DNA from 2 places in the Sulfitobacter sp. 1A12157 genome. Region 2 is predicted to be linked to the other one. Evidence: riboswitches for the same ligand, from Rfam matches in the RefSeq annotation. Region 2 holds a riboswitch; the other holds the start of a gene.
The links. A riboswitch is a leader RNA that binds a small molecule or an ion and turns the genes downstream of it on or off. The one in region 2 is predicted to bind thiamine pyrophosphate.

Region 1 (5,305 bases), on a different contig from region 2:
GAAAGCGCTGCCGGGGATGCGCCATATCGGCGCGAGTTTCCTCTACCGTGGTGATGACCGGGCGCGGATCAACCGGCTGGATGCGCTGGCCCGCACCCATGGGCTGAGGCTCCTCGCCACCAACGACGTGCTCTACCACGCCCGCCACCGCCGCCCCCTGCAGGACGTGATGGTGGCGATCCGCGAGGGGGTGATCGTGCCGAAAGCAGGCTACCTGCTGGCCGCCAATGCCGAACGGCACCTGAAATCCCCCGAGGCGATGATGCGCCTTTTCGCCGACTGGCCCCATGCCATCGCCGAGACCCGCCGCCTTGCCGACCGGATCGACTTCCGCCTCACCGATCTGGCCTATGAATATCCCCATGAGATCGTCCCCGAGGGGAGCAGCCCGATGGAGGAACTCGCCCGCCTCACCTGGGAGGGCGCCGCCCGGCGCTACCCCGAAGGCCTGCCCGAGACGGTGAAAAAGACCATCGAGAAGGAATTCGCCCTGATCGAGACCAAGAAGATCGCGCGCTATTTCCTGACCATCCACGACATCGTCCGCTTCGCCCGCGAGGAGGCGCAGCCGCCGATCCTCTGTCAGGGGCGCGGCTCGGCGGCCAATTCCGCGGTCTGCTTCTGCCTCGGCATCACCTCGGTCGACCCGGCGGTGCACAACCTGCTGTTCGAGCGGTTCCTGTCCGAGGAACGCGACGAGCCGCCCGATATCGACGTCGATTTCGAGCATGAGCGGCGCGAGGAGGTCATCCAGTACATGTACGGCAAATACGGCCGCCACCGCGCCGGGCTCTGCGCCACGGTGATCCACTACCGCCCGCGCTCGGCCATTCGCGAGGTCGGCAAGGCGATGGGGCTCTCGGAAGACGTGACCTCGAAGCTCGCCGGCACCGTCTGGGGCAGTTTCGAGGGTGAGATGGACGACGCCCGCGTGCGCGAGGCCGGGCTGGACCTGTCAGACCCCTACCTGCGCATGGTGCTGAAACTGGCCAGCCAGATGATCGGCATGCCGCGCCACCTGAGCCAGCATGTCGGCGGCTTCATCCTGACCGAGCGCCCCCTGACCGAGATCGTGCCCATCGGCAACGGCGCCATGCCCGAGCGCAGCTTCATCGAGTGGGACAAGGACGACATCGACGCCTTGCAAATCTTCAAGGTCGATATCCTCGCGCTCGGGATGCTCACCTGTATCGCCAAATGTTTCGATCTGATCGAGGCGCATTACGACCGCCCGCTGGAACTGGCCACGGTGCCGGTGGAGGATCACGAGGACGACGCCACTGGGCGGCCCACCTACGACATGCTCTGCCGGGGCGACAGCCTCGGGGTGTTTCAGGTCGAAAGCCGCGCGCAGATGGCGATGCTGCCGAAACTGCGGCCACGGGTCTTCTACGATCTGGTGATCGAGGTCGCCATCGTCCGCCCCGGCCCCATTCAGGGCGACATGGTCCACCCCTATCTGCGCCGCCGTCAGGGGCTCGAAAGCGTCGTCTACCCCGCCCCCGGCCCGGCCTATCCGCAGGACGAGTTGTTCAGCATCCTCAGCCGGACCTTGGGCGTGCCGATCTTTCAGGAACAGGCGATGAAGATCTCCATCGACGCGGCGCGCTTCTCGCCCGCCGAGGCCAATGAGCTGCGCAAGGCCATGGCCACCTTCCGCTCGCGCGGGACGATCGAGAAGCTGCAGGACAAGATGGTGGGCCGCATGACCAAGCGCGGCTACGATCCGGTTTTCGCGCAGCGTTGTTTCGACCAGATCAAGGGCTTCGGGGAATACGGCTTTCCCGAAAGCCATGCCGCGAGTTTTGCCAAGCTGGTCTATGTCTCATCCTGGATGAAATGCCACTACCCGGCGGCCTTTGCCTGCGCGCTCTTGAACTCCCAGCCAATGGGGTTCTACGCCCCCGCGCAGATCGTGCGCGACGCCCGTGAGCACCGGGTCGAGGTGCGCGATGTGGACGTGAACCTCTCGGACTGGAACTGCACGCTGGAGCCTTGTGGCGACGGTTTCGCCCTGCGCCTTGGCCTGCGCATGGTGGATGGGCTGCAGGAGAAGGCGGGCGCGCGGATCATGGACCGGCGCGACGCGCCTTTTGCGGATGTCGAAGACCTCAAGACCCGCGCGGGGCTAGATGCCAAGGCGATCCGACAACTCGCCGCCGCCGACACAATGCGCAGCATGGGGATCGACCGGCGCCAAGCGCTTTGGCAGGCGCAGGGGCTGCGCGATGCGCCCGCCCTGCCGATCTTCGACCATGTTGAGGCTTCGGCCCGCGGCCCGGAGCCGGAGGTGCATCTGCCGGTGATGCCGAAGGCGGAACAGGTGGTGGCCGACTACCAGACGCTGCGCCTGTCGCTGAAGGCGCATCCGATGTCCTTCTACCGCGCCAGCCTTGCCGCGCAGGGGTTCGCCTCCGCCCGCGATCTTTCGCGCATGGGCCACGGGCGGCGGGTAAAGCTGGCGGGGCTGGTGCTGGTGCGGCAGAAGCCCGGCAGCGCCAAGGGGGTGTGTTTCATTACGCTGGAGGATGAGTTTGGCGTCGCCAACCTTGTGATCTGGCCCAATATGTTCAAGCTCTACCGGCCCACGATCATGTCGGCGCGGCTTCTGGTCGTGGAAGGGCGCGTGCAGACCGACGGGCGCGTGATCCATGTGGTGGCCGACCGGCTCGAGAACCGCTCGGACCGGCTAGCGGCGCTCTCGGACGCGCCCATGCCCGGCATCACGACGCGGGGCGATCACCCGACCCATCCGCTGCCCGGTCAGGTGGCCATGCATGGCCATCCGCGCGATGCCAAAGTGATCCCCAGATCGCGCGATTTTCATTGACGAATCCTCACGTGATACATGAGGCACGCAGTACAACTGTATGATATAAAACGTGAACTAATAAATAACCGATCCCCTGTTGACCCTATGAACGCCCCTCGCTAGCCTGCCGGAAATCCGTTGGGGTGCCGCAAGGCTGAGAGGTGAAAACCGACCCATCGAACCTGATCCGGGTCGTACCGGCGTAGGGAACGGAAGCAAGCATCAGCCCCATCCGGGCGGTCGTTTACCCCGTATCTCCATGCCCTTGGCCCATCTCACGAATGGGGGGCCGAATGGCGTTTCAAGCACTGACGATTGCGGGCTCCGACAGCGGCGGCGGGGCGGGGATACAAGCCGATCTCAAGACCTTCAGCGCGCTCGGCGTCTATGGGGCAAGTGTGCTCACCGCCGTGACCGCGCAGAACACCCGCGCCGTCACCGGGGTCGCGATGATCACCCCTGCGATGATCCGCGCACAGATGACGGCGGTCTTTGACGATCTGGCCATCGGCGCGGTCAAGATCGGCATGTTGGGCGACCCGGCGACGATCTCCGCCGTGGTCGAGGGGCTGGCCGACTGCGCCGCGCCTGTTGTGCTCGACCCGGTGATGGTGGCGAAATCCGGCGATACGCTGCTCTCTGCCGAAGCGGTCAAAACCCTGCGCGACCGGATGCTGCCCCGCGCCCATGTGCTGACGCCGAACCTGCCCGAGGCCGCACGGCTGCTCGACACCGAAGAAGCCTCCGACGAGGCCACCATGCTCGCACAGGGGCGCGCGCTGCTGTCGTTCGGCCCCCGCGCGGTGCTGATGAAGGGCGGCCATGGCAAGGGCTGCACCTGTGTCGACCTGCTGATTTCCGAGGCCGAGACCCTGCGCCTTTCCGCGCCGCGCCAGCAAACCACGAACACCCATGGCACCGGCTGCACGCTCTCTGCCGCCATTGCCGCCGGGCTGGCGCGGAGCCTGCCCCTGCCGCAGGCGGTGGAGGCCGCCCATCGCTATCTGCAACGCGCCATTGCCGCCGCGGATGCCCTCAACATCGGCCATGGCCACGGGCCGGTGCATCACTTTCACGGCGTTTGGTCCCATGAGTGACGTCACCATCATCGGCGCGGGCGTGGCCGGGCTTTGGGCCGCGCGGGCCTGTCTGGCGCAGGGGCTGCGGCCAAGGCTCGTTGACCGCAAAGGCACGCCCGGGCCGCATGGCTGCTCGTGGTGGGCGGGCGGCATGCTCGCGCCCTTTTGCGAAGGCGCGCTGAGCGAGCCTGCGGTGGTGACCCACGGGCGGCGTGCCGCGGCGCTATGGGGGGAGGTCACGGAGGTCACCCATAGGGGCACGCTGGTCCTCGCCCCCGAGCGGGACCGCGCGGAACTGCAACGCTTCGCCGCCCGCACCGAAGGCCACAGCGACTGCGATGTCGAGGCCGTTGCAGAATGCGAGCCGGACCTCGCCGGGCGTCATCGCCGCGGGTTGTTCTTTGCCGAGGAGGCGCATTTGAACCCGCGCCAAGCGCTGTATGATCTATCTCAAACCCTTATCGCCCAAGGGGTAAAGGTCGAGACCACGGCCCTCGCCCCGACGCAGATCGCAGGCCCGGTGATCGACTGTCGCGGCATGGTGGCCAGCGACGCTCTGCCCGGTCTGCGTGCGGTGCGCGGTGAGATGATCCTGCTCCGCGCCCCTGATGTCACCCTCACCCGCCCGATCCGCCTGCTGCACCCGCGCCACCCACTCTACGTCGTGCCGCGCGGTGATGGGATCTACATGCTGGGCGCGACCCAGATCGAAAGCGCCAGCCGCAGCGGCATGACCGCCCGCTCGGCGCTGGAACTGCTCTCAGCCGCCTATGCGCTCGACCCGCGATTTGCCGAAGGCGAGATCATCGAGATGGGCGCCGACCTGCGCCCCGCCTTTGCCGACAATCTGCCCGGCATCGTGCAACGCGGGGCGGTGCTGCATCTGAACGGGCTGTTCCGGCACGGCTTTCTCATGGCACCCGCCTTGGCCGAACAGGCGGCGGGCTTTCTGGCAACAGCGACAACGGGGGATTTATTCCGTGAAGATTGAAGTGAACGGCGCGCCGCGTGAGGTCACCGCCGCGCCGCTTGACGCGGCATTGGCAGAGCTTGGCTGGGGCGAGGCGAAGGTCGCCACCGCGCTCAACGGCAGTTTCGTCCCCGCAGGCGCGCGGGGTGAGACCATGCTCCGCGACGGTGACCGGCTCGAAGTGCTCAGCGCCATGCAGGGGGGCTGAGAGATGCGCGATTTCTACGGCACCACCCTGCCCCTGCCGCTGATGCTGGGCACCGCGCGCTACCCCTCGCCCGCGGTGATGGAGGCCGCATTTCGTCAAAGCGCCGCGCCGGTCGCCACGGTTTCCCTGCGCCGCGAACAGGGCGCGGGACAGGCGTTTTGGGAGATGGTGCGCGGCTTGGGCGTGCATCTGCTGCCCAATACCGCCGGCTGCCATTCGGCGCGCGAGGCGATCAC
Region 2 (5,305 bases):
CGGTGCGCTTGTCGCGGGCGTCGAGCCCGGCGATCACGTCTTCGATCTTGAGGTATTCATAGCGGATGGCGATGTTGATCTCATCCATCACCACAAGGTCATAGTCCCCGCTTTCCATCATCTCGCGCGCCTTGCCGAAGGCGGCCTCGGCGGCGGCGATGTCGCGGTTGCGGTCTTGGGTGTCCCAGGTGAAGCCTTCGCCCATCGTGTGCCATGTCACCTCGTCCAGCCGTTCAAAGAACAACCGTTCGCCGGTTTTCCATTTGCCCTTGATGAACTGCACCACACCGACGCGCTGTTTCCAGCCAAGCGCGCGCACCACGACGCCGAAGGCGGAAGAGGATTTGCCCTTGCCCGGGCCGGTATGGACCAGCACCAGACCCTTGTCTGGGTCTTGCAACTCGGCCACCTTGGCGCGCTGTTCGGCCTGACGCCGCTGCATCTTTTCCTTGTGGTCTTTCGGATCCGCGTCGCTCATCGGTCATCTCCTCTATCCGGTTTCGGGGCACCATAGGGAGAGGCCGGGCCGGGCGAAAGCCCGCATTCGATCACGCTTTGGGATCGGTGACAGACCGCGCCTTGCCCCGCTCCATCCCCAGCTGCCGCTCGCGCCAGATCACCAATGCGCCCGCGCTGATCACCAACGCCGCGCCCGCCAGCATCATCATCGTGGGCAGTTCGGCAAAGAAGACATAGCCCAGCAAAATGGCGAAAAGCATCGAGGTGTAATCATAGGGCGCCAGCATCGAGGCCGAGCCAAAGCGATAGGCCGAGGTGATCAGGATCTGCGCCACCCCGCCGATCAATCCGGCGAGGACCAAGAGGCCAAAGGTTTGCGGATCGGGAATGACCCAGCCGAAAGGCAGGGTGCAAAGCGCCAGCAGGGAGGCGGTGCAGGAGAAGTAGAAGACGATCGCGGCAGTGTCTTCGTTCTGCACCAATTGGCGAATGTGAATCTGCACGAGGCTGCGCACCATTGTCGCCATCAGGATCAGCAACGCGCCGATGGTGGCTGTCTGTTCCATCGTGCCGATGCTGGTGAAACGCGGCCAGAGGATGATCATCACCCCCACCAACCCAATCGCCACGGCACTCACGCGGATCAGACGGATTTTCTCGCCCAGCAACACGGCGGCGAGGATGACGGTGAAAATCGGCGTGGCAAAGCCGATGGCCGTGACCTCGGGCAGGGGCAGCAGGCCGAGGCCGGTGAAGGTCAGCCCCATCGCCGTGGTGCCGAACAGCCCGCGCCAGACATGGCCCATCGGGTTTTGCGTCTTTAGCCCGCTTTTCAGTTTGCCGCGTTGCGCGAGCCAGATCAGGATCACCGGAATGGCAAAGAAGGAGCGAAAAAAGACCGACTCGCCTGCGGGCACTTCGTCGGCCAGCGATTTGATGATCGCGGACATGCAGGTGAAAAGCAGGATCGCCGTGATTTTCAGACCGACACCAAGGGCGGGACGGGCGGAGAAATCATCGACTTTCATGCTTTGATTCTCACGCCTCGGGGCCGATTATGCCGCGGTTCTGGCCAATCTGTCCGCGATGCAGCAGCAGGTGATCCAGCAGCACGCAGGCCATCATCGCCTCGCCCACCGGTACTGCGCGAATACCGACGCAAGGATCGTGGCGGCCCTTGGTGATGATCTCGGTCTCTTCGCCCTGTTTCGTGATCGTGCGTCGCGTGGTCAGGATGCTGGAGGTCGGCTTCACCGCGAAGCGCAGCACCACATCCTGCCCGGTGCTGATCCCACCCAAGATGCCGCCCGCGTGGTTCGAGGAATATTCCGGCCCATCCGGCCCCATGGTGATCTCATCGGCGTTCAATTCGCCCGTCAGCATCGCCGCCGACATGCCCTCGCCGATCTCCACACCTTTGACGGCATTGATGCTCATCATCGCGGCGGCCAGATCGGTGTCGAGCTTGCCATAGACCGGCGCGCCGAGACCCGCAGGCACGCCGCGCGCGGTGACTTCGATGATCGCGCCGACGCTGCTGCCCGATTTGCGCAGCCCGTCGAGGTAGTCGGCCCAGTCGCTGGCCGCCTTGGCATCCGGCACCCAAAAGGGGTTTTGGTCGATCTGGTCCCAATCGAACGCCTCGCGGTCGATCTTATGCGGCCCCATCTGCACCATGTAGCCGGTGATCTGAAGCTTTGGGGCCAGCGCCTTGATCGCCTCCCGCGCCAGACCGCCCGCCGCCACCCGCGCGGCCGTCTCCCGCGCCGAGGAGCGGCCACCCCCGCGATAGTCGCGGATGCCGTATTTCTGGAAATAGGTGATGTCGGCGTGACCGGGGCGGAACTTGTCCTTGATGTCGCCGTAGTCTTTGGAGCGTTGATCTGTGTTCTCGATCATCAGCTGGATCGGGGTGCCGGTGGTGACCCCTTCGAAGGTGCCCGACAGGATCCGCACCGCATCCGCTTCGCGCCGCTGTGTGGTGTATTTGTTCTGGCCCGGTTTGCGCTTGTCGAGCCACTGTTGAATCATGCCCTCGTCAATCGGCACGCCGGGGGGGCAGCCGTCGATGGTCGCCCCAAGGGCGGGCCCGTGGCTCTCGCCCCATGTGGTGACCCGGTAAAGATGGCCAAAGCTGTTGATCGACATGGGCGGACCTCCTGTTGTCAAACCCTTAGCGGGGGCGGCGCCCTGCCTCAAGGGGATTTGCCTTGCCAATTGTGCAGGTCCGATCTACCCCTGACGCTACCTCGGGGGGCCTTTGGGCTGAGATGTGCGTGTCGCGCGGACCCGTTGAACCTGAACCGGTTAACACCGGCGGAGGGAAGGTCAGGACAGACATCCACCTTTTACCTTTCGCCGCAAAAGGAGGATGCAATGAAGTATCTTACACTTGCTGCGGGCGTCATGGGCGCATCAGCCGCATGGGCCGAGACGCCTGAATTGACGGTCTATACCTACGACAGTTTCGTCACCGAATGGGGGCCAGGGCCGGCCATCGAAGAGGGGTTCGAGGCCGACTGCGGCTGCGATCTGAAATTCGTCGGCATGGGCGACGGTGCGGCCTTGCTGGCGCGGCTCAAGCTGGAAGGCGCGCGGTCGGACGCGGATATCGTGCTGGGGCTCGACACCAGCCTGATCGCCGCGGCGAAAGAGACCGAATTGTTCGCGCCGAGCGGGTTGCAGGCCGACTATGACCTGCCGATCACTTGGGAAGACAAAGTTTTCGTGCCCTATGACTGGGGCTATTTCGCCTTTGTCCACGGCACCGATCTGGAGGCGCCCGGCGATTTCAAGGCGCTGGCCGAGAGCGATCTGAAAATCGTGATCCAAGACCCGCGCTCTTCGACGCCGGGCTTGGGGCTGCTGATGTGGGTCAAAGCGGCCTATGGCGACGCCGCGCACGAGGTTTGGGCGGGGCTGGCCGATAACGTCGTGACCGTGACAAAGGGTTGGTCCGAAGCCTATGGCCTCTTCCTTGAAGGCGAGGCCGACATGGTGCTGAGCTACACGACTTCCCCCGCCTATCACCTGATCGCGGAGGAGGACGACAGCAAGACCGCGGCGCTGTTCGACGAAGGCCACTACATGCAGATCGAAGTGGCGGGGAAACTTGCCGGGTCGGATCAGCCGGAACTGGCGGATCGGTTCTTGCAATACCTCGTCTCTGATGCCGCGCAATCGGTGCTGCCGACGACCAACTGGATGTATCCCGCCGTGACGCCCGAAGGCGGTCTGCCCGAAGGGTTCGAGGGCATGATCCAGCCCGGCAAGGCGCTTTTGGTGCCGAACGGCGAAGTCCCCGCGCTGCGTGAGGAGGCTTTGGACGAATGGCTGACCGCGCTGTCGCGTTAAGCGGCAAAACGGGGCTTTTCGCCGCCGCGCTGGTCGCGGGGCTGATCCTTGCGGCCTTGGTCGCTGTTTTTACGGCAGCCGATGTGGGTGCAGGGCTCGACCCGGCGGATTGGGCGGCGGTGCGGTTTACCGTGACGCAGGCGGTCTGGTCGGCGGTGCTTTCGGTGCTGCTGGCCGTGCCGGTGGCGCGGGCCTTGGCGCGGCGGCGGTTCTGGGGGCGTGGGGCGCTGATCACCCTGCTGGGCGCGCCCTTCATTCTGCCGGTGATCGTTGCGGTGCTGGGGCTGCTGACGGTCTTTGGCCGGTCGGGCGTGCTGAACCAATTTGGCGCGGCTCTTGGCCTGCCGCCGCTGTCGATCTACGGGCTGCATGGCGTGGTTCTGGCGCATGTGTTCTTCAACCTGCCGCTGGCCACGCGGCTTTTGCTGCAAGGCTGGCAGAGCATCCCGTCTGAGCGATTTCGGCTTGCGGGGCAACTCCAGATGACGCCGCGGGCGCTGTTTCTGGCGCTGGAATGGCCGATGCTGCGGCAGGTGCTGCCCGGTGTGGCGGCGCTGATTTTCGTGATTTGCCTGACCAGTTTCGCCGTGGCGCTGACGCTGGGCGGTGGGCCACGGGCGACGACGATCGAATTGGCGATCTATCAGGCCTTTCGGTTCGATTTCGATCTGGGGCGCGCCGCGCTGTTGTCGGTGGTGCAGCTTGTGCTCGCGGGGGCTGCGGCGGTGGCGGCGCTTTGGCTGATCCCGCCGATCAGCTTGGGCGGCGGATTGGACCGCCCCCTGCGCCGCTGGGATGCGCGGGGCGGCGCGCAGCGGTTGCTCGACATCACCGTCATCGCGCTCGCCGCGCTGTTCCTATTGCTGCCGCTGGCGGCGGTGGTTCTGCGCGGGCTGGCGGGGATCGCGCAGCTGCCCGCCTCGGTCTGGCAGGCCACTGGGAATAGCATTCTAGTGGCGGGGTTGAGCGTGGCGGTGCTGGCCCTGCTGGCGCTGCCGATGGCAGGCTGGATCGCCACCCGGCGGCGCGGCGGGGTTGAGGCGATTGGCCTGATGGGGCTTGCAGCCTCTCCGCTGATGATCGGCACGGGGTGGTTCATCTTGATCAACCCGGTGCTGGACCCGGCGCGGCTGAGCCTGCCGGTGACCGCTTTGGTCAATGCGCTGATGGCGCTGCCTTTCGTGCTGCGCATTCTGGTGCCGCGGCTGCGCGAAACCTTGCAGGACTATGGCCCGCTGACACAGACCCTCGGCATGACGGGTTGGGCGCTGTGGCGGCTGTTGGTCCTGCCGCGTCTGCGCCCACAGCTGGGCTTTGCCGCCGGGCTGACGGGGGCGCTCTCGGTGGGGGATCTCGGCGTGATCGCGCTTTTCGCCGATCAGGATCGTGCGACGCTGCCTTTGCAGATGTACCGTCTGATGGGCGCCTACCGGATGGAGGCCGCAGCGGGCGCGGCGCTGCTTTTGCTGGTCTTGGCGCTGGCGGTGTTTTT

Region 1: it holds a riboswitch for thiamine pyrophosphate, as region 2 does, so the genes downstream of both, thiD (bifunctional hydroxymethylpyrimidine kinase/phosphomethylpyrimidine kinase) here and thiB (thiamine ABC transporter substrate binding subunit) in region 2, are expected to answer to the same signal.

What each region holds. Positions count from the first base shown of each region.
Region 1 covers NZ_JBIFFV010000003.1:369,162-374,466, forward strand. Annotated here, with positions in the region: gene ACGYLC_RS08420 (error-prone DNA polymerase) at 1-2,830, shown strand, start outside; TPP riboswitch at 2,942-3,038, shown strand; gene thiD (bifunctional hydroxymethylpyrimidine kinase/phosphomethylpyrimidine kinase) at 3,106-3,909, shown strand; gene ACGYLC_RS08430 (FAD-dependent oxidoreductase) at 3,902-4,882, shown strand; gene thiS (sulfur carrier protein ThiS) at 4,872-5,069, shown strand; gene ACGYLC_RS08440 (thiazole synthase) at 5,073-5,305, shown strand, end outside.
Region 2 covers NZ_JBIFFV010000001.1:496,817-502,121, forward strand. Annotated here, with positions in the region: gene cobO (cob(I)yrinic acid a,c-diamide adenosyltransferase) at 1-478, opposite strand, end outside; gene ACGYLC_RS02495 (DMT family transporter) at 549-1,487, opposite strand; gene aroC (chorismate synthase) at 1,498-2,607, opposite strand; TPP riboswitch at 2,700-2,801, shown strand; gene thiB (thiamine ABC transporter substrate binding subunit) at 2,836-3,813, shown strand; gene ACGYLC_RS02510 (thiamine/thiamine pyrophosphate ABC transporter permease ThiP) at 3,789-5,305, shown strand, end outside.